2 regions of the Bacillus sp. ISL-35 genome follow, and region 1 is predicted to be linked to the other one. Evidence: a T-box and tRNA genes for the amino acid it is inferred to sense, from the RefSeq annotation. Region 1 holds a T-box; the other holds one or more tRNA genes.

Evidence for each region. The T-box of region 1 lies ahead of serS (serine--tRNA ligase). A T-box ahead of a tRNA ligase gene usually reads a tRNA of that ligase, here a tRNA-Ser.
Region 2: it encodes a tRNA-Ser, which carries the amino acid that the T-box ahead of serS (serine--tRNA ligase) is inferred to sense. The anticodon was not compared.

What each region holds. Positions count from the first base shown of each region.
Region 1 is NZ_JAGGQK010000015.1:4,236-15,337, forward strand. It holds gene J7E38_RS19080 (serine hydrolase) at 1-901, shown strand, start outside; gene pdxS (pyridoxal 5'-phosphate synthase lyase subunit PdxS) at 1,057-1,938, shown strand; gene pdxT (pyridoxal 5'-phosphate synthase glutaminase subunit PdxT) at 1,950-2,540, shown strand; T-box leader at 2,593-2,809, shown strand; gene serS (serine--tRNA ligase) at 2,874-4,154, shown strand; tRNA gene J7E38_RS19100 (tRNA-Ser) at 4,261-4,353, shown strand; gene J7E38_RS19105 (deoxynucleoside kinase) at 4,692-5,360, opposite strand; gene J7E38_RS19110 (deoxynucleoside kinase) at 5,357-5,998, opposite strand; gene J7E38_RS19115 (glycoside hydrolase family 18 protein) at 6,216-7,499, opposite strand; gene J7E38_RS19120 (cysteine hydrolase family protein) at 7,562-8,101, opposite strand; gene tadA (tRNA adenosine(34) deaminase TadA) at 8,190-8,711, shown strand; RNA gene ffs (signal recognition particle sRNA large type) at 8,791-9,055, shown strand; gene dnaX (DNA polymerase III subunit gamma/tau) at 9,361-11,043, shown strand; gene J7E38_RS19140 (YbaB/EbfC family nucleoid-associated protein) at 11,062-11,102, shown strand, end outside.
Region 2 is NZ_JAGGQK010000013.1:96,815-107,916, forward strand. It holds gene J7E38_RS17555 (EamA family transporter) at 1-17, shown strand, start outside; gene J7E38_RS17560 (glycogen/starch/alpha-glucan phosphorylase) at 68-2,470, opposite strand; gene glgA (glycogen synthase GlgA) at 2,460-3,911, opposite strand; gene J7E38_RS17570 (GlgC family sugar phosphate nucleotidyltransferase) at 3,908-4,936, opposite strand; gene J7E38_RS17575 (glucose-1-phosphate adenylyltransferase) at 4,960-6,108, opposite strand; gene glgB (1,4-alpha-glucan branching protein GlgB) at 6,026-7,984, opposite strand; tRNA gene J7E38_RS17585 (tRNA-Glu) at 8,857-8,928, opposite strand; tRNA gene J7E38_RS17590 (tRNA-Ser) at 8,932-9,022, opposite strand; tRNA gene J7E38_RS17595 (tRNA-Asn) at 9,027-9,101, opposite strand; tRNA gene J7E38_RS17600 (tRNA-Ile) at 9,115-9,188, opposite strand; tRNA gene J7E38_RS17605 (tRNA-Gly) at 9,194-9,267, opposite strand; tRNA gene J7E38_RS17610 (tRNA-His) at 9,282-9,354, opposite strand; tRNA gene J7E38_RS17615 (tRNA-Phe) at 9,392-9,464, opposite strand; tRNA gene J7E38_RS17620 (tRNA-Asp) at 9,631-9,706, opposite strand; tRNA gene J7E38_RS17625 (tRNA-Met) at 9,710-9,783, opposite strand; tRNA gene J7E38_RS17630 (tRNA-Ser) at 9,808-9,900, opposite strand; tRNA gene J7E38_RS17635 (tRNA-Ile) at 9,920-9,996, opposite strand; tRNA gene J7E38_RS17640 (tRNA-Met) at 10,036-10,112, opposite strand; tRNA gene J7E38_RS17645 (tRNA-Ala) at 10,134-10,209, opposite strand; tRNA gene J7E38_RS17650 (tRNA-Pro) at 10,225-10,301, opposite strand; tRNA gene J7E38_RS17655 (tRNA-Arg) at 10,322-10,398, opposite strand; tRNA gene J7E38_RS17660 (tRNA-Leu) at 10,424-10,512, opposite strand; tRNA gene J7E38_RS17665 (tRNA-Gly) at 10,520-10,594, opposite strand; tRNA gene J7E38_RS17670 (tRNA-Leu) at 10,615-10,699, opposite strand; tRNA gene J7E38_RS17675 (tRNA-Lys) at 10,717-10,792, opposite strand; tRNA gene J7E38_RS17680 (tRNA-Thr) at 10,803-10,875, opposite strand; tRNA gene J7E38_RS17685 (tRNA-Val) at 10,887-10,962, opposite strand; rRNA gene rrf (5S ribosomal RNA) at 10,973-11,088, opposite strand.

The DNA of each region.
Region 1 (11,102 bases):
TTCCGGAACAGAGAAGAACCATGTTGAAAAAATGAACAAAAAAGCGGCCGAGTTAGGCTTGAAGGATTATAAGTTCGTAAACTCTTCAGGTTTGAACAATAGAGATCTATTAGGACACCATCCTGCAGGCAGTCCTGATGAAGAAAACGTCATGTCGGCACGTTCAATGGCAAAGCTCGCCTATAGACTGCTGAAGGATTATCCGGAGGTTTTGGAAACAGCAAGTGTACCGGCCCTGAAATTCCGTGATGGCCGCGAGTACAAGAACTTTAACTGGATGCTTCCAGGCCTCATTTATCAATACGATGGTGTCGATGGCCTGAAGACAGGATCTACAGATTTTGCGGGTTATGGTTTTACAGCTACAGCGATGAAGAATGGCCAGAGAGTCATCTCTGTTGTCATGAAGGCGGACTCCAAGGACAGCCGTTTTGCTGAGACTCGTAAAATCCTTGATTTTGCTTTCAGTAATTTTTCAGAAGAAGAGCTTGTGAAAAAGAATTATCAGTTGAAAGGCAAGAAAACTCTTCCGGTAACAAAGGGCAAGGAAGATAGCGTGAAGATCCAGACAAAAAAGGCGATCTCCATGACAATCAGAAATGGCGAAAAAGATCAATATAAGCCAGTGCTCGTTCTCGATAAAAAGAAGCTTAATAAAGATGGCGAGTTGACTGCTCCAATTAAAAAAGGCGAACAAGTCGGCTATATGACTGTTAAGTCCAATAAAGATGAAAAGATCAGCTTCCTTACCGAAGATGGCCAAAAAGGAATTCAGGTTCCAGTTGTTGCTGCTGAAAGTGTGGAAAAAGCGAACTGGTTCGTGCTGGCGATGCGCGGAATCGGCGGATTCTTTGGCGACCTGTTTGGCGGAGTGGCTGATACAGTAAAAGGCTGGTTTTAATAAATAATGAAAGGTTTCCTGTCTTGACAGGGAACCTTTTTTATTGTTTATTTTCATTAGGGGTAGCTGTAATTCCGACCAAAAAAGTCCGAATATCCAGTTATTTATATTTGCTTTACATAGTAATCCCTTAAAAGGGACAAGGGGGAGTAAGAATGAAGACAGGTACTGATCGTGTTAAACGTGGTATGGCAGAAATGCAAAAGGGCGGCGTCATCATGGATGTTGTCAATGCCGAGCAGGCTAAGATTGCTGAAGAAGCAGGTGCGGTTGCCGTAATGGCACTTGAGCGTGTCCCTTCAGATATCCGCGCAGCTGGCGGTGTAGCAAGAATGGCTGACCCGAGAATCGTTGAAGAAGTGATGGGTGCTGTCACGATTCCCGTTATGGCAAAAGCAAGGATTGGCCACATTGTTGAAGCGCGTGTCCTTGAAGCGATGGGCGTTGATTATATTGATGAAAGTGAAGTTTTGACTCCGGCAGATGAGGAGTACCACCTGAATAAAAGGGATTACACAGTTCCTTTTGTCTGTGGATGCCGCGATCTTGGCGAAGCAGCCAGAAGGATCGGTGAGGGAGCATCCATGCTTCGTACAAAGGGTGAGCCTGGCACTGGAAACATCGTTGAAGCAGTGCGCCATATTCGCAAGGTGAATGCACAGGTTCGCAAGGTAGTCGCCATGGACATCGACGAGCTCATGACAGAAGCTAAGCTTCTAGGAGCGCCATATGAGCTTCTTCTTGAGATCAAGGAGCTTGGACGTCTCCCAGTCGTCAACTTTGCAGCAGGTGGCGTAGCAACGCCTGCAGACGCAGCATTAATGATGCAGCTCGGTGCAGACGGAGTATTTGTAGGATCTGGTATCTTTAAATCTGACAATCCCGCGAAGTTTGCAAAGGCTATTGTCGAAGCAACGACTCATTATCAAGATTACGAATTGATTGCGAACATCTCGAAGGGTCTTGGCATCCCGATGAAGGGCATAGAGATTTCATCATTGGCACCTGAAGCCCGCATGCAGGACCGCGGCTGGTAAGGAGTATCAATATGGTGAAAATTGGAGTACTGGGCCTTCAAGGGGCTGTCCGTGAGCATATATGGGCAATTGAGGCTTCCGGGGCGGATAGGGTTGTTGTTAAACGTCCCGGGCAGCTGGAAGAGATAGACGGACTGATCATTCCTGGCGGAGAGAGCACGACCATTCGCCGTCTGATTGATAAGTATGGTTTCATGGACGAGTTGAAAAAATTCGCTGCAGATGGCAAGCCGATGTTCGGGACCTGCGCAGGACTGATTTTACTCGCGAGCGATGTGGTGGGCTATGATGAACCACATATCGGTGTCATGGATGTGAAAGTGGAACGCAACTCATTCGGACGCCAGCGTGAGAGTTTTGAAGCGGATATTAATATTTCTGGAGTGGCTGATAATTTTTCTGCCGTATTCATTCGGGCTCCGCATATCGTGGAAGCGGGTGAGAATGTCGAAGTGCTTGCAAAGCATAATGACAGGATTGTCGCTGCACGTGATGGCCAATTCCTCGGCTGTTCCTTCCACCCGGAATTGACTAATGATTATAGACTCATGAATTACTTTGTAAATATGGTGGAAGAGTCTAAGAGTAAAAATTTTGCATAAACTGCTTGCATGCTGAACATAATTGTAGTAAATTATGAATTAAAATTCGATAGTAAAAGCGATGAGAGGGAATAGTAGCTTGTGTCCATTCCGAAGAGAGCCGGTGTTTGGTGAGAACCGGTGTCTGGAACAAATGAATCCGCCCTCGAGCAGAGTATGGAACGCCATATGTGCCAGTAAATACTCTCGGTAAAAACCGTTATTTTATGAGTGGAAGGCATTTTTGCCTTCAACTAGGGTGGCAACGCGGGTTAACTCTCGTCCCTTTTTGGGGACGGGAGTTTTTTATTTTATCAAAAGCTTTTTACTGCAATCAAAAAGGAGGAATCCGCAGTGTTAGACGTTAAGTATTTAAGAGCGAATTTTGAAGAAGTAAAACAGAAGCTTCAGCACCGTGGCGAAGATTTGACTGATTTTGGCAAGTTTGAGGACCTTGATGTCAAGCGCAGGGAATTGATCCTTGAAGCTGAACAGCTGAAGAGCAGAAGGAATGAAGTTTCCCAACAGGTTGCGCAATTGAAGCGTGAAAAGCAGGATGCAGACCATCTGATTGCGGAAATGCGTGAAGTAGGCGACAAAATCAAGGTTCTGGATGATCAGTTGCGTGAGGTGGAGGAAGAGCTGGAGGCATTAATGCTGAGCATTCCGAATATCCCGCATGAAAGTGTTCCGATTGGCGAAACAGAAGACGATAATGTGGAAATTCGTAATTGGGGCGAAGTCCGTGACTTTGAATTTGAAGCTAAGCCGCATTGGGAAATCGCAGACCATTTAAAGATTCTTGATTTTGAACGTGCAGGAAAAGTAACAGGAAGCCGTTTTGTTTTTTACAAAGGCTTAGGCGCACGCCTCGAGCGCGCATTGATGAGCTTCATGCTTGACCTGCATGTGGATGAGCATGGCTACAAGGAAATCCTTCCTCCGTACATGGTCAACCGCGCAAGCATGACAGGAACAGGACAGCTTCCGAAGTTTGAAGAGGATGCCTTCCGAATCGAGAGCGAGGATTACTTCCTGATCCCGACAGCCGAGGTGCCTGTCACGAATATGCACCGCGATGAGATCCTGAGCGGTGAAGAGCTGCCAGTCAATTATGCAGCATACAGTGCATGTTTCCGTTCTGAGGCAGGATCTGCCGGCCGGGATACACGTGGTTTGATCCGCCAGCATCAGTTCAACAAGGTCGAGTTGGTGAAGTTTGTTAAGCCAGAAGACTCTTATGACGAGCTGGAAAAGCTGACTGGACATGCCGAAAAGGTGCTTCAGCTGTTAGGCCTGCCATACCGCGTGTTGAGCATGTGTTCTGCCGACCTCGGCTTCACTGCTGCTAAGAAGTATGATATCGAAGTCTGGATTCCAAGCTATGGCACGTACAGGGAAATCTCTTCTTGCAGTAACTTTGAAAGCTTCCAGGCAAGACGAGCAAATATCCGCTTCCGTCGCGAGCCAAAAGCAAAGCCTGAACATGTCCATACATTGAACGGATCCGGCCTTGCAATTGGCCGTACAGTTGCTGCGATTCTCGAGAACTACCAGCAGGCTGATGGAAGTGTCATCATTCCGGAAGCACTGCGTCCATACATGGGCAATAGGGAAGTTATTGCTCCTGAATAATCGGCACTATTTAAGGGATTTTTGGGCAGGATTAGATCCTGCCCAAAAAAACTTTTAAAGAAGTGTTGACTCGTTTTTGAATACATGATATTATATTTCTTGTCTCGGAGGTATACCCAAGTCCGGCTGAAGGGATCGGTCTTGAAAACCGACAGGCGGGTAACACCGCGCGGGGGTTCGAATCCCTCTACCTCCTCCATTAATTTTTCAATTAAAGCATTAACGCATAAAACAATTTGGAGATTGTGTAAGAAAACCCGTTACTATGTAGCGGGTTTTTTTATATTGAAAATTAAGCGGATAAATTCCGCTTAATTTTGGATTTCCCCTTATCTAGCTAAAAATAAGGGGAGCTTTTCCGTTTATTTAATCAAAATTGATGAATTTTAGCTTAAATAGAACAAGGCAGGAATATCTCCGCTTATTTCTGCATCATAAGCCAATCTATATAAAATAGCCGGAAATTCTCCGCTTATTATGATTTCGCATACCTATACGAAAATCTTTCTCCAAAATAAAAACCGCCAAATGGCGGTTTTACTTTTTCAATAATTGAGTTTGTTTGATATGTGCTGCGATTTTCTCCACGATTGGCTCAATGGATTCCGGATTGTTGAACAAATCGTAATCATTGATATTCAAGCGCAGGACAGGGCATGCGTTAAAGTTATTGATCCAGTTCTCATAGCGGGCATGCATTTCTTCCCAATAACTGATTGGTGTCTGCTGCTCCATTGGACGACCTCTTAGCTTGATGCGCTCAAGAATATCGTCGATCGAACCTTCTAAATAAATCAGCAGGTCAGGGTGTGGGAAATATGGAGTCATGACCATTGCGTCGAATAGGCTCTTATAAGTTTCGTAGTCCACCGGGGACATTGTGCCTTTTTCATAATGCATTTTTGCGAAAATGCCTGTATCTTCATAAATTGAACGGTCCTGGATAAAACCGCCACCGTATTCAAAAATTCTTTTTTGTTCCTTGAAGCGCTCAGCAAGGAAGTAAATTTGCAAATGGAAGCTCCAGCGTTCAAAGTCAGCATAAAACTTATCAAGGTATGGATTCGTGTCTACCTTTTCAAAGGATGTACGGAACCTGAGGGCATCCGCCAACGCATTCGTCATGGTAGATTTGCCGACTCCAACGGTACCGGCAATCGTGATGACGGCATTAGCCGGGATGTCATATTTTGTTCTTAAATTCATGGTTGTACGCTCCTTTTTCTTAATGATGCGGTTAGCTGGTCAATGATCAGCTGGAGATCTTCTTCATGCCTGACGAAATCCAGGTCATCGCCGCTGAAACGGAGGACTGGGATTTCAGGGTGGTCTTGCTCAAATTGAAGCATGGCTTGTTCATAATCAAGCGATAATTGCTCTAGATATAAAGGACTGATGTTTTTTTCGACTTCGCGGCCGCGCATCTTGATGCGTTTCAGCAATGTATCGAGGCTTGCATTAAGATAAATGATGACATTTGGCTTAGGCATATCTTTTGTCAGGATTTGATAAATATCTAAGTATTTTTTGTATTCCTGCTCATTCAATGTGCGCTGGGCGAAAATGAGGTTTTTCATGATATGATAGTCAGCTACGACAGGCTTGTTTTGGCTGAGGTAATGTTCATTAATATCTCCAAGCTGCTTATATCGATTGCAGAGGAAAAACATTTCTGTCTGGAAGCTCCATTCTTCGATGTTATCGTAAAACTTCCCCAAAAATGGATTTTCGTCGACAATTTCTTTTAAAAGTGCAAATTGGAATCGTTCGGAAATGGCTCTGGCCAATGACGTTTTGCCGATTCCGATCGGTCCTTCAACCGTTATAAAAGGTGTTCCTTCCACAACATGTCCTCCCTCTCCGTTGTATCTGTATCTTTTTTTACATTTCTGTCAGTTAAATCACGCAAAGTCCATTTTATCACACCAGTACATGGAATGGATATGCTATATTTAGAGGCAATTTTAGCAAAAAAAGAAGACAGCCGCATAAATACTGCGCCTGTCATATATTATCGGAATTTGTAAAAAATTTTTAATAGTAAGCTTCTATAATGAAGCCTTATCTTTTCACTACATTGAAATTTTCCTGGATGAGCAGCCAGTTTTGCGGAAAGGAGAGTCCTAGCTTCCAATAGCTCATGCCTCTCAGATTCAATTCCTTGATCAGGTCGAATTTCGCCTGGATGGAACGCGCATCCTCAAACCAGACTTCATGCTGTTTTCCGTCTGATGCTGTATATCGGAATGTCGGTGCCTGGGACTTTGTGTTGTACTGGATCGCGACATTATTATCTGCTGCGATCTGGATGGCCTGTTGCGGACTGACGGCGCGTGCGATCGATCCCTGAACAAATGGAAGAGTCCAATCGTATCCATAAAGGTTCTGGCCCATCATGATTTTCTGTGGAGGCATTTCGCTCGCGGCATACTCCAGCACCTCACGGACAGGGCCAATCGGGGATACTGCCTGGGCAGGTCCGCCGCTATAGCCCCATTCATAGGTCATGATGACGACGAAATCGACTATTTCCCCATGTGTTTTGTAATCATGTGCAGTGTACCAGGCACCGGTCTGGGCAGCGCTCGTTTTAGGAGCCAATGCAGTGGAAATGAACCAGCCCTCCTGTTTAAAACGATCCCTCGCTTTTCGCAGGAAGTTGTTATAGGCTTCACGGTCTGCCGGACGCAGGAATTCAAAATCAAAATGAATATCGCGGAAGCCATATTTTTTAGCGGTTGCAACAATATTGTTCAGGAATTTATCCTGAATGGCCATATCATTCAGGAGGATACGGCCAAGCTCATCGCTGAACTGGTCATTTTCCTGGTTGGTAATGACCATCATCAATATATTATTGTTTGCCTCGGCGATGGCCGGGAAATTGTTCAATAGCGGCTCCTTCAAAGTGCCGTCACGCAGCGCCTGAAAACTGAATGGCGCAAGATAGGTCAAATAAGGGGCGGCTTCCCGTGCCGCCGTTTCCAGTGCGGGGGCGACTGTGTTTCCGCGCGGTTCTACATATGCATTAAATTCGGCATTCGATTTTGGCTGTTGAGGTATATAAAGCCGGAATCCAACAGATAGCGGCTGGTTCACCGAAATTGCGTTGATCCGGGCAAGCTCCTGGGGAGTGGTTCCGAACCTCCGGGAAATAGACCACAAGCTGTCTCCGGCCTGGACAAAATAGAAACTTCCGACAATCGGGATGACCATTGCCTGGCCGACGACTAGATTATTGGGGTTGGGCAGTTCATTTGCCTCGGTTATATCCGCAACAGATGACCCGTATATTTGGGCAATCTGTGTCAATGTCTGTCCTTGCTGTACCACATGGATTTGCATCTTCTTCCCTCCCTGGCATTTTAGCGCTACAACCATTGTATGAAGGAAGAAAATGCAGTATGTTATAAATCAAGCTCCTTTGAAGGTCTTGTATCAGCGGACAGGACATTTTTCATCATGGTCAGTGCATATTGGTTGTCCTTATCATCATTAGAGGCAATGAAGTCCTCTGGTATGATGAGATTGTATTCACGCATATACGCATCATTCGCAGTAAAAAGCACGCAAATGTTCCCGGCGATCCCGGCAAGGACCAGGGTATCCACCTTCAGCTGCTGAAGCAATGTATGCAGAGCGGTTCCATAAAAAGCGGAGTGCTTCGGCTTGATCAGGAAATAGTCCTTGTTCTTTTCAGGGGCGATTTTTTTAATGATGTCCTCGCTCGTTTCATTCGAGCAATAATCCATGATTTTTTCAAAATCAGCCTGCCATAGATTATAATGATCATTAATATAGATGACAGGCATGTCCTTATCAATGAAAGATTTCTTTAAGGTTAAAATCGGATCGATGATGTTTTCTGTATTTTTGGCAAGGGCTTCCCCTGCATCGAAATTAAAGTCATTGATCATATCGATAATTAATAGGGCAGTCTTTGACATGAATAATCCTCTCCTTCTCCTTTATATTTTTACCGGCAGGGGATTATTAAACCAGTTGGAAATATAAAACACCTTAATGGAGGAAAAGATGGAATATACTCCAGATGAACGATATATGCTAGAAGCAATTGAAGAGGCGAAAAAGGCAGGGCAGATTGGTGAGGTGCCGATTGGTGCAGTCATCGTCCTGGATGGAGAGGTTATCGCCAGGGCCTATAATCTCCGTGAAACACGGCAGAGCTCGATTGCCCATGCAGAGGTACTGGCGATTGACGAAGCCTGCAAAAAACTCGGCACATGGCGGCTTGAAGATGCCGTTCTATATGTCACACTCGAGCCTTGTCCAATGTGTGCAGGGGCAATCATGCTCTCCCGGGTGAAAAGAGTAGTTTATGGTGCAGCAGACCCAAAAGGCGGCTGTGCTGGTACCTTCATGAACATTCTCCAGGATGAACGTTTCAACCATCAAAGTGAAGTCGTGTCAGGAGTTCTGAAAGAGGAGTGCGGAGCATTGCTGTCCGATTTTTTCAGAAAGCTCCGAGAAGAGAAGAAGCAGAAAAAGAAACAGGCAAAACAAGCGATGGAACAGCAGACAGGAATTGACAGCTGATAAACATTGATTTTTATAAGCAGAGTTAGTATACTATGTATGTGTCCTTGAGACACAACTAAATATGGTTTCAATTTTGCCGTGCTAGTCGGGGAGGTAGCGGTGCCCTGTACCCGCAATCCGCTCTAGCGGGGATGAATCCCTTCCTGAGGCTGTTTTACTGTAGGGTCTGCCTTAAGCAAGTGGTGTTGACGCCCGGGTCCTGCGCAATGGGAATCCATGAACCATGTCAGGTCCGGAAGGAAGCAGCATTAAGTGGACGCTCCCATGTGCCGCAGGGTTGCCTGGGCCGAGCTAACTGCTTAAGTAACGCTTATGGTATTCAGTCGACGGAAGGTGCACGGCAGTTAAATATGTACATTCAACTCATCTCTTATACGGAGATGAGTTTTTTGTATTTCTCTTTTCTAAAGACTGTTTTCGTATAGATTGTTGTTAAAATCTTAAAGCCGATTTTAACGTGCTATAAAGCCATTTTGCAGTTCGTTATTAAGTGTGCAAGCTCTTTTCTCTTGATTAGCTTTAATCATTGAATCCCATTTTGTGGTCAATAGCAATAAAGTTTGAGAAAAGAGCCTTTCTAAAAGTGTAAATGTCCGAAAAATTGCGTTATAATAGGAAGGATAATAAAACGAAGGGAGCGGTGTCATTGGCATACCAAGCATTATATCGTGTCTGGCGTCCACAGCAGTTCATTGATGTGGTCGGACAGGAACATGTCACAACGACACTGCAAAACGCTCTGCTTCAACAAAAAATATCACATGCCTACCTTTTTTCCGGCCCAAGGGGGACTGGGAAAACGAGTGCTGCTAAAATTTTGGCAAAAGCGGTTAACTGTGAACAAGCTCCGACAACAGAGCCTTGCAATGAATGCGATGCTTGCCGGGGAATAACCGATGGATCGATTCCTGATGTGATTGAAATTGACGCTGCTTCCAATAACGGTGTCGAGGAAATCCGGGATATCCGTGACAAAGTAAAATATGCCCCTAACGTCGTGAAGTATAAAGTATATATTATCGATGAGGTGCATATGCTTTCCATCGGAGCGTTCAACGCCTTGCTAAAAACACTTGAAGAGCCTCCAAAGCATGTTATCTTTATCCTCGCTACGACTGAGCCCCATAAGATTCCACTCACAATCATTTCACGATGCCAGCGATTTGATTTCAAGAGAATCACTGCTCAGGCCATCGTTGGCAGGATGAAGCAAATTGTTGAGGAATCTGGAGTGGATTGCGATGACACAGCCTTGCAAATCATTGCAAGGGCGGCAGAAGGCGGAATGCGTGATGCCTTGAGTCTGTTGGACCAGGCTATTTCGTTCAGCCAGGACCGAGTGACGATTGAAGATGCGCTCACAGTAACAGGAACAGTATCACAGAACTTCCTGAACCAGCTGGCCAGAGCAATTTATGAAAAAAATGCGGCTGCTGGACTGGAAGCATTGGATGAGCTTCTTTTACAAGGAAAGGATCCGGCAAGGTTCATAGAAGACATGATCTTCTTTTACCGCGACATGCTCCTTTACAAGGCAGCACCAGCATTGGAAGAAGCCATGGAACGAGTAATGCTGGATCAAGATTTTCAGGAACTCGCCAATCAAATTGATTCCGAACAAATATATGAATTGATAGAAGTCTTGAACAAAGCCCAGCAAGAAATGCGCTGGACGAACCATCCGCGTATATTCCTTGAAGTCGCGATCGTAAAACTGTGCCAGCTTGATGCTCAGGTGCAGACAAGCAATGTACAGGTTGAACCTTTATTGAAGAGGATCGAACAGCTTGAAGAAAAGCTGGCGAATTTTCAGCAAAATCCGGGTGCGGCAGTAAGTGAACCAGCTGCGGCCAAAAAAGCGCCGCGTCCAAACCGAAAAGGGTTCCAGGCTCCGGCCGGAAAAATCAACGAAACACTGAAGAGCGCCACAAAGTCGAATCTTCAAGCAATCAAGGGACGCTGGGGGGACTTGCTTGAAATGCTGGCCGCAAAACAAATGCGCTCGCAGGCTGCGTTATTGAATGAAGCCGAGCCGGTTGCTGCATCTGATGAGGCGGTCGTGATAAAATTTAAATATGAGATTCACTGCCAGATGGCAATGGAGAACACCAGGTTCACCGAAACAGTCAGTGGTGCGATGCAGGATTACACAGGTAAAAGAATGCAGGTCATCGGTGTGCCGGAAGAACAGTGGCTTAAAATAAGGGAAAACTTTATCAGCCAGAGAGGCGATGGAGCAACGGAAGGGCAAGCTGCTGCCAGTGAAGACCCGCTGATTGCCGAAGCCAAGAAATTATTTGGCGATGAATTAATACAAATACAAGATTAAATTTGGAGGTACGTTTATATGATGCGAGGAAATGGTAATATGCAAAACATGATGAAGCA
Region 2 (11,102 bases), on a different contig from region 1:
GGCTGTTGATTCTATGAAAAGGATATAAGACAAGAACAGGCCAAACCGTCAACGGTTTGGCCTAATTCTATACTTTCAAAGCAGATTGGACTTTCCAGATTTCATCCGCATATTCCCTTATGGTCCTGTCGCTGGAGAAATATCCGGACTTGGCGATATTCACCAGGCTCATCCGCAGCCATTCGCCGCGGTTGAAGTATTTCCGGCTGACTTCCTGGTGTGCCTCTGCATAGGAAGCAAAGTCCCTCAGAACAAAATACTGGTCATTATGGCCCAGCAAAGAATCATAGATTTCATTGAAATGGTTCTCAGTATCAGGGAAGAACCCATTCACCAGCTGGTCAACGACTTCCCGGATCCGTTCATCATGGTGGTAGTACTCCAGCGAATGATAGCCGCCGTTATGCTGGTAATCCAGCACTTCCTCTGCACTCAATCCGAACAGGAAGATGTTCTCCCTGCCAACCATTTCCGTAATCTCGACATTGGCACCATCAAGTGTGCCCAGTGTCAAAGCGCCGTTCATCATGAACTTCATATTTCCTGTCCCAGAAGCTTCCTTGCTCGCCGTTGAAATCTGCTCACTGATATCCGCTGCCGGAAAAATCTCCTCGGCCAGCGACACACGATAATTTTCAAGGAAAACGACCTTCAGCTTCTCTTTCGTCGCCGGGTCATTATTCACCTTGTCAGCAACACTGTTAATGAGTTTAATCACATTTTTGGCAAAATAATACCCAGGTGAGGCTTTGGCGCCAAAAATGAAGGTCCGTGGATACAACAGTGCTTCCGGGTCTTTTTTCAACGCATTATACAGCTGCATGATGTGCAGCACATTCAACAGCTGCCGCTTATAGGCGTGGAGCCTTTTTACCTGGATATCGAAAATCGATTCTGTGTCGACTTCAATCCCCGTTTTATCAAAAATCCGCCTTGCGAGTCGTTCTTTATTCTCCTGCTTGATGCCATGCAGTTTTTCCAGGAAGGCTGCATCTTCCTTGTAGCGCATCAATTCCTCCAGTTTATGCGGCGCACCTACCCAATCTGGACCAATTGCATCGGTAATCAACCCGGACAATCCAGGGTTTGCCTTCAACAGCCAGCGCCGGTGAGTGATGCCATTCGTCTTGTTATTGAATCGCTCTGGATAGAATTGATAAAACAAGTTCATTTCCCGATTTTTCAAGATATCCGTATGGAGCTTTGCCACCCCATTAATGCTGTGACTGCCGACAATCGCTAGCGGAGCCATCCTCACCTCGCCATGGGCAATGATTGCCATGCTTTCGACCCGGGTCCAATCCCCTGAATATTGCTCCCATACCTCTTTACAGAAACGCTCGTTTATCTCTTCCACGATCATGTATATACGAGGCAGCAACGGCTGGAATATCCTGATTGGCCAGCGTTCAAGCGCCTCTGCCAGGGTTGTATGGTTTGTATAGGAAAGCGTCTGGACAGTAATATGCCACGCATCTTCCCAGCCAAGTCCCTCTTCATCCATGAGAATCCTCATTAACTCAGGTACCGCGATTGCAGGGTGTGTATCATTGATGTGGATGCTCACATAATCATGGAACTCTAGCAAACTCTTATTCTTCTTTTTAAACGATTTCACAATCGCCTTCAAGCTCGCTGCGACAAGGAAATATTGCTGCTTCAGCCGCAGGATTTTTCCTTCGTCATGGGTATCGTCCGGATATAAAAACTCCGAAACCGACTCGGTATCCTTCTTATATTTGAAAATATCGGCATTAGCCGGAAATCTCGATGGCTCAGCATTCCAAAGACGAAGGGTATTTACCGTCTGGGTCTGATACCCGATGACAGGAAGATCGTATGGAACAGCCATGATGGTCTCGGCGTTCAGATGCCTGAAAACGAGCCGGCCATTTTCCATTCTGCTCTCAATCTCTCCCCAAAAAGGGACTTCCACTGCATCATCCGTCTTGCGTACCTCCCACACATGACCGTGCCTCAGCCATTGCTCCGGAAGTTCAACCTGGTAGCCATCAACGATTTTCTGCTCAAACAAGCCATGCTTGTAACGGATTCCGCAGCCATGTCCAGGCAAATCAAGCGATGCCAGCGAATCAAGGAAACAGGCGGCAAGACGGCCAAGACCGCCATTGCCAAGACCGGCATCCGCCTCGATTTCCTCCAATTGATCAAGCTCGATTCCCAGTTCTCTGAGTCCCTTGCATACAACCTCTTCAACACCCAGGTTGATTAGATTGTGCCTGAGCAGCCGTCCCAACAGGAATTCGATTGACAGGTAATACACCTGCTTTTTCGCGCCAGCACGATATAATTCATTTGTTTTAATCCAATCAGAACTCACATGCTCCCTGATCATATGCCCGAGAGTCTGGAATTGCTCCCGGCTCGTGCTTTCTTCAAAGCTGGTTCCAAACATCATCTCGAGTTTTTTCAAGAAAGCGGTTTTGAATTTGGGAACATTAGAAAACATGCGATTCACTCCTTGAGATGAGATCGGAATACAAGTCTTTGTATTGTCTTGCCGACTGCGCCCAGCTATAGTCTGTTTCCATCGCCGTTGCCATCAGCTGCAGCCATTTTTCACGCTGATGGTAAAAAGACAGTGCCCGTTCAATCGTAAAGAGCATGTCATGGGCATTGAAATTTGCAAAAGTAAAACCATTGCCCTGCCCGTTAAATTCATTATAAGGCTGGACCGTATCGTTCAGCCCGCCCGTCTCCCTGACAACCGGGATCGATCCATAGCGCATCGCGATCATCTGGCTCAATCCGCAAGGCTCGAACTTTGATGGCATCAAAAATAAATCCGATCCTGCATACACCTGATGTGCAAGATTTTCATCAAAACCGATATAAACGCCACATTGATCAGGGTACTGCACAGCCATGTCCCTGAAGAAGTGCTCAAACTCAGGGTCACCGGTGCCAAGAACAACGAGCTGCAATCCTGTTGCCAAGATTTCATGGAAAACTTTCCTGACCAAATCAAGGCCTTTTTGTTTGGTAAGCCTTGTGATCATCGCTACAACCGGAACATCATCATTGACTGGCAGGCCAAAACTTCGCTGTACTTGCAGCTTGTTGATCACTCTTCTTTCAAGTCCCCATACTCCAAAACTGGCGGCCAGGCCAGGATCGCTTTCCGGGTCATATGCAACATGGTCGATCCCGTTCAGGATCCCGGAAAGATCCTCCTTTCTTTTTCTCAGGATCCCATCAAGTTTTTCACCAAAATACTCGGTCTGGATTTCGTCCTTATAGGTGGGGCTGACAGTCGTGATATGATCTGCTGAAATCAATGCCGCTTTCATGAAATTGGCCATCCCGTAAAATTCAAGCTGTTCCTCATTGAAATAAGAGCTCTCAATCTGCAGCAGGTCACCCAGCACTTCCTGTGGGAAGATTCCCTGGAATTGTAGATTATGAATTGTGAATACCGACCGGATCAGTCCATAACCCGGACGCTTATAATACTCTGTCCGCAGCAAGAATGGAATCATCCCGGTATGCCAGTCATGGCAATGGATCACATCAGGATAAAATTCGCTTTCAGCGATGAACTCGAGCACCGCCCTGCTGAAAAAGGAAAAACGCTCCCCATCATCATAATGCCCATAAAGGCTATCCCGCTTGAAATAATACTCATTGTCCACAAAGTAAAATGTGACACCATCATGTTCAAGAGTTTCAATGCCGCAATATTGCGAGCGCCAGCCTAATTGCACAGTAAACTCTGTCACTTTCTTCATTTCAGAACGGAATTTCTCAGGAATCAACCCGTATTTCGGTAAAATCACCCTGACATCCGTTCCCATTTTCTTTAGTTCCTTCGGAAGTGATCCCGCTACATCTGCTAGGCCCCCTGACTTGATGAAAGGAACACATTCCGATACTGCGAATAAAACCTTCACGAGCTGCTCCCCACTCCCTGGACTGCCCCTTTACGGATGACAGCAGGCGAGTCTGCTGGCGCTGTAATCACGGTTCCTGCCTCGATTCTTGCATCCTTATCTACAATGACTGAGTCCAATATACAATTCTCCTTAATCTGCGTCTTTTGCATGATGATACAATTGCGGATCACTGTACCCTTCCCGATTTTCACACCTCTGCCAATAATACTGTTTTCAACGGTCCCCTCAATCATCCCTCCATTAGCGACCATTGAGTTTCGGACCGATGCATCGACATCATAGCGAGTTGGCGGCTCATCTTTTACCTTTGTTAAAATAGGGCGTTCTTTAGGGAATAACTCCTTCCAAACCTCAGGCTTTAGCAAATCCATGCTCACACTGAAATATTTGGAGATGGTATCGACCATCACGGCATAGCCTTCATAATCGTAATAACAAAGCTGTAACTGACTGCTGGTATCCCTGGCAGCATCCCTCATATTCGAATATCCTGTTTCATTCCTTGTCAGGATCAAATCCATCAGCAGCGTTTTCTTTACAAGGTAAATTCCTAGCGACCTTCCATTCTTCTGTACCTCTGTAATGTCACAGCCGGATTCAATATGCCAGTCAAGCAAAGGCTGGAAATCCATATTGAAAACCGTATAGGAATTCGCAATCAACGCATAATCCTGTGTACTGCGTTCAAAATAATCAATGTTATCGGCAAAATGATCCAAAGTCCCAATTCCCGTATAATGTTTATCAAGATTAGGTGCAGGGAAGAAAAACAATCCATCCCTTTTTCGGTTGAGATCCCAATTCCTGCCTGAGCCTAAATGGTCCATCAACGACCGGTACTGGAATTTCGGAAAAATCGCCACACTCTCGATTCCCGAATTAACCATGTTGGAAAGGATAAAATCAATCAGCCTGTATCGTCCGCCAAAGGGAATCGCCGCCACCGACCGATGCAGGGATAGATCCTGGAGATCTTCGTGAACGGTTGTCGCATCTATTACTCCCAATAATCGTTTATTCATTTCTATTTCCTCCCGAAGTCGGTTCAATTGGATTGCAATTCACCGATTGTTTCTTCCGATACTAATGTAATTTCATTGCAGCTATCATCTGGCCTGATGATCGTTCCATCCGGGACATACACGCCTGGCGACACAATCGCCTTTTCAATCACGCAATTATGGCCAATGACGGCATCTGGCATAATGACCGCTTCCTTGATGACTGCACCTTTTTTAACCGTCACACCCTGGAACACGACCGTTTTAGAAACTTCCCCTTCAATCTTGCAGCCCTCATTGACCAGGGATTCCGAAACTTCCCCCTCTGGACAAATGTATTGCGGCGGCTGATTCGGGTTCACGGAATAAATCCGCCACGACTGGTCGAACAGATTCAGCTCACAATCCTTATCCAATAAATCCATATTCGCTTCCCACAGGCTCTGAACTGTCCCTACATCCTTCCAGTAGCCTTTAAAAGGATAGGCAAATAACTTCATATTTTCTTCGATCAGCAGCGGAATGATATCCTTGCCAAAATCATGGCTGGATTCGGGATTCTGGTCATCCCTTATCAGATATTCCCTTAAAACACTCCATTTAAAAATATAAATACCCATCGAAGCGAGATTATTTTTCGCGACATCCGGTTTTTCTTCAAATTCAGTAATTCTCAGCTCGGAATCCGTGTTCATGATCCCGAAACGATTGGTTTCTTCCCAAGGCACCTCTATGACCGAAATGGTCACATCAGCTCCTTTTTCCTCATGATAGTTGAGCATCAATTCATAATTCATTTTATAGATATGGTCACCTGAAAGAATCAAAACATATTCAGGATTATACTGATCAAGATAATTCAGGTTCTGAAAAATCGCACTTGCCGTGCCTGAATACCATTTGACCTCGGAACTCTCAGCATAAGGCGGCAGCACTGTCACCCCGCCATCCTTTCTGTCGAGGTCCCATGCACTGCCAATGCCAATATAGGAGTTAAGCAATAAAGGCTGATACTGGGTCAATACTCCGACTGTATGGATCCCTGAATTGGTGCAGTTACTCAATGGAAAATCGATGATCCGGTATTTGCCGCCAAAAGGGACAGCAGGTTTAGCGAGATTCTTTGTCAGTGAGTGCAGCCGGCTTCCTTTTCCTCCTGCCAACAGCATTGCCACGCATTTCTTCTTTTGCATGATTGTTTCTCCCCTTTCTTTTGATAACAGGACGTAAAACTGAGATTCCGAATGGAGAAATACTCATCTCTATAGAATATGGCCTTCCATGGAAAGCTATTTCTTCTGCTTTTCGCACTTTTTTATTCAACACGCCTGAACCCCCGAAAACCTCGGCATCGCTGTTTAAAATTTCCCGATATTCCCCGGGCTTCGGAACACCGATCCGATAGTCACTGTAAACTTTCTCAGTAAAATTACAGACGATGACAAGTAAATCTTCCGGATTCTGACCTTTTCGGATAAAAGAGAAAACCGACTGGTCACGGTTATCCGCATCAATCCACTCAAACCCTTCATAGCTCTGGTCAACCTCATACAACGGCTTTGAACGCTTATACAGTTTGATCAGCTCTTTTGTATAATGGTTTATTTTTTCATGCATTTCATACCCAAAGAGATTCCAGTCAAGCTGTTCCTGGTCCTTCCATTCCGAAAACTGGCCAAATTCTGTCCCCATGAAGGTCAGCTTCTTTCCCGGATGCGCCACCATGAATCCAAGTAAAAGGCGCAGCTGCGCGAATTTTTGCCAGTAATCCCCCGGCATTTTGTCAAGCAGTGACTTCTTTCCATGCACCACCTCATCATGTGAAAAAGGCAGGACAAAATTCTCTGAAAAAGCATAAAGCAGGGAGAACGTAACCTTATCATGTATATGTTTCCTGTTATGGCTTTCTTCCTCCATATACTTTAAGGTGTCGTTCATCCATCCCATGTTCCACTTGTAGGTAAACCCGAGTCCGCCATACTCCACTGGAGCTGTCACCTGCGGCCAGTCAGTCGAATCCTCCGCAACCATCAAAGCACCAGGTTCAAAATCCTTCACTGCTTTATTCAGCTTCTTTAAAAATTCCACCCCGTATGGATTGGCTGCATTGACTGAATTAGGCCAATAGATGATGTTCGCGACCGCATCAACCCTGAAGCCGTCAATATGATATTTCTCCAGCCAGAAAATTGCACTCGAAATCAGGAAGCTCTGAACCTCTGTTTTTCCTAAGTCAAAATTGGCTGTTCCCCAAACGAGGTTCTCCCGGTCACTCTCACGCTGGTAATCAAAAACATAACTGCCATCAAACTGATACAGCCCATGAGCATCCTTGCAAAAATGGCCAGGAATCCAGTCAAGGATAACTCCGATCCCGTTTTGATGGCACATATCTACGAAATACATAAAATCATGTGGTGTCCCATAACGGCTTGTAACAGAAAAATAACCTGTGGATTGATAGCCCCAGGACATGTCGAGCGGATGCTCAGTTAAAGGCAATAGTTCGATATGTGTATATCCATGTGAAAGAATATAAGGAATCAGCTCATCTGCAAGCTCACGATATGTAAGGAACGATCCATCATCATGTTTTTTCCAGGAACCCACATGCAGTTCATAAATGAACATCGGCTCATCAAGTGTGCTTCGCCTCTCACGCTTCTGGAGCCACCTCTGGTCGCCCCATTTGTACCCATCAAGGGGATAAACAACCGAAGCGGTATTTGGCCTCACTTCCGAGAAGAAAGCAAACGGATCAGCTTTAAGCTTCTTATCCCCACCAGCTGTCAAAATATCATATTTATAGATAGCCCCGGTCAGATCACCCTCTAAGGCAAGCTGCCAGACACCTTCCTTATTCACTTTATGAAACTTGTGATTCTCTCCATTCCAATGATTAAAATCACCCACAAGCCTTACTTCAGACGCATTCGGAGCCCACACACAAAATCGAGTATATGTTTCAGTTCCTCGATTCATGACATGCGCACCAAATAAATTATGACTCTGATACAAATTCCCTTCATGGAACAGATGCAATTCAAACTCTGTAGGATTAATCACCAATGCCCTCCACCTGCCTTTGTTGAACAAATAAAACTTCCTATTTGAGTAGTATTCTAGTTACCATAAAGAATTCCTTGTAAACATTTTCTTAATTTTTCGACAATAATACTCAGTAAAGCCTGTAATTCGACAAAAGCCCGCAAATGGTAGCGCTTTAATGTACTAAATCTTCCAATTACGCGAAATTTGGAGAACGAAAGTTGAAAGTGAATAATGATTTTTCGAGAGGGCTGGTTGAATTTATTAGGTTTGATAGATAGAAGTTGATTAAAAATGTTTTTGGGTTGATAGCGTTTTCATATTGTCGAGGAGGTGATGGGATGGTGGTTAGGTGTGAAGAAGTCTAGGTTAAGCTGCCTGGTGTAGCAATGGTAATATGAGGCTGTTGAAAAGCTTATATTAGACAAACAGATTAAACTGTTATTTCAACAGTATTATTTCGCGTATCCTTACATACTTGGACATTAGGGGTACTGGTTCTAATTTTGTGACCTGTTTTCCCTTTTCTCCCTATAACCGGGAACATATCTCTTTCTTATTTGACCCGTTTTTCTCTTTCTGCCTACAACCGGGAACATATCTCTTCTTTATGTGACCCGTTTTCTCTTTCTCCCCATAACTGGGCACATATCTCTTCTTTATGTGACCCGTTTTTCCTTTCTTCCTATAACCGGGCATATATTTCTTCTTTATGTCACCCGTTTTTCCTTTTCGATCTTTAAACTGGCATAAATCCATAGATCTTCTAAGTACTCTGTTTTGATAGTGTTTGCTGCGTGCTGTATTGAGAAAACAACAAACTGGAAGCAAAAGCAGGCAAATTTTAAGAAACAAAAAAAAGCTGTTAGCATAATTGCTAACAGCTTTCCTTATGACCCCTACGGGATTCGAACCCGTGTTACCGCCGTGAAAGGGCGGTGTCTTAACCGCTTGACCAAGGGGCCTTATGGCGGAGAAGGAGGGATTTGAACCCTCGCGCCGGTTACCCGACCTACACCCTTAGCAGGGGCGCCTCTTCAGCCTCTTGAGTACTTCCCCATAATGGCTCCGCAGGTAGGATTCGAACCTACGACCGCTCGGTTAACAGCCGAGTGCTCTACCACTGAGCTACTGCGGAATAATATAAAAAATGGGCCTAAGTGGACTCGAACCACCGACCTCACGCTTATCAGGCGTGCGCTCTAACCAGCTGAGCTATAGGCCCATATATGGAGCGGGTGATGGGAATCGAACCCACTACATCAGCTTGGAAGGCTGAGGTTTTACCAGTAAACTACACCCGCATATTAAGAAAAGGGGCGACTGATGGGAATCGAACCCACGAATGTCGGAACCACAATCCGATGCGTTAACCACTTCGCCACAATCGCCATATCTCAATCATATAATTATTTAAATTAAATAAGGTGGCTCAGGACGGAATCGAACCGCCGACACAAGGATTTTCAGTCCTTTGCTCTACCGACTGAGCTACTGAGCCACTATAATATTATTGCATCCTAAACTTTTACTGGTTTAGGTCCTTTGCTCGAATGACCTTCGGTCTTTCTCGCAAGTTGCCGCAGAAGCTTATTCAACGATGTGAGCAACTTGCTCTACCGACTGAGCTACTGAGCCACTATAATATTGCATCCTAAAAATAAAAATGGCGGTCCCGACCGGGATCGAACCGGCGATCTCCTGCGTGACAGGCAGGCATGTTAACCGCTACACCACGGGACCAGATTGCGGGGGCAGGATTTGAACCTGCGACCTTCGGGTTATGAGCCCGACGAGCTACCGGACTGCTCCACCCCGCGACGATATTAATGATAATAAAATTATGGAGGAGGTAGAGGGATTCGAACCCCCGCGCGGTGTTACCCGCCTGTCGGTTTTCAAGACCGATCCCTTCAGCCAGACTTGGGTATACCTCCGTATTTAAAACAAGTAAAATGGTGGACCTTGTAGGACTCGAACCTACGACCGGACGGTTATGAGCCGTCTGCTCTAACCAGCTGAGCTAAAGGTCCAGGATATCCTAGATTGAATAGGTTCAACCAGATTAAATTTGGTAGCGGCGGAGGGGATCGAACCCCCGACCTTACGGGTATGAACCGTACGCTCTAGCCAGCTGAGCTACACCGCCAAATTATTTTATTAAGACATATGGTGGAGCCTAGCGGGATCGAACCGCTGACCTCCTGCGTGCAAGGCAGGCGCTCTCCCAGCTGAGCTAAGGCCCCATATTAAAATTGAAATGGTCGGGAAGACAGGATTCGAACCTGCGACCCCTTGGTCCCAAACCAAGTGCTCTACCAAGCTGAGCTACTCCCCGTTCTATTGAGAAAAAAATAATGGCGCGCCCGAAAGGAGTCGAACCCATAACCTTCTGATCCGTAGTCAGACGCTCTATCCAATTGAGCTACGGGCGCATATTTAATATATTAGCTAACTTGGTGGTGCCGAGGACCGGAATCGAACCGGTACGGTAGTCACCTACCGCAGGATTTTAAGTCCTGTGCGTCTGCCAGTTCCGCCACCCCGGCTAAGAAATGGAGCGGAAGACGGGATTCGAACCCGCGACCCCAACCTTGGCAAGGTTGTATTCTACCACTGAACTACTTCCGCATATTTAGCTTTTGAAAAAATGGTGCGGGTGAAGGGAGTCGAACCCCCACGCCTTGCGGCGCCAGATCCTAAGTCTGGTGCGTCTGCCAATTCCGCCACACCCGCATATTTTTTTGAAAAACTGGTGAGCCATGAAGGACTCGAACCTTCGACCCTCTGATTAAAAGTCAGATGCTCTACCGACTGAGCTAATGGCTCGTACAAAAGGTGCCGGCAAGAGGACTTGAACCCCCAACCTACTGATTACAAGTCAGTTGCTCTACCAATTGAGCTACACCGGCATTAAAGTAAATGGTGGAGGATGACGGGATCGAACCGCCGACCCTCTGCTTGTAAGGCAGATGCTCTCCCAGCTGAGCTAATCCTCCATTTAAAACTGCCCGGCGACGTCCTACTCTCACAGGGGGAAACCCCCAACTACCATCGGCGCTGAGAAGCTTAACTTCCGTGTTCGGTATGGGAACGGGTGTGACCTTCTCGCCATCGTCACCAGACATTTTTTTAAAGA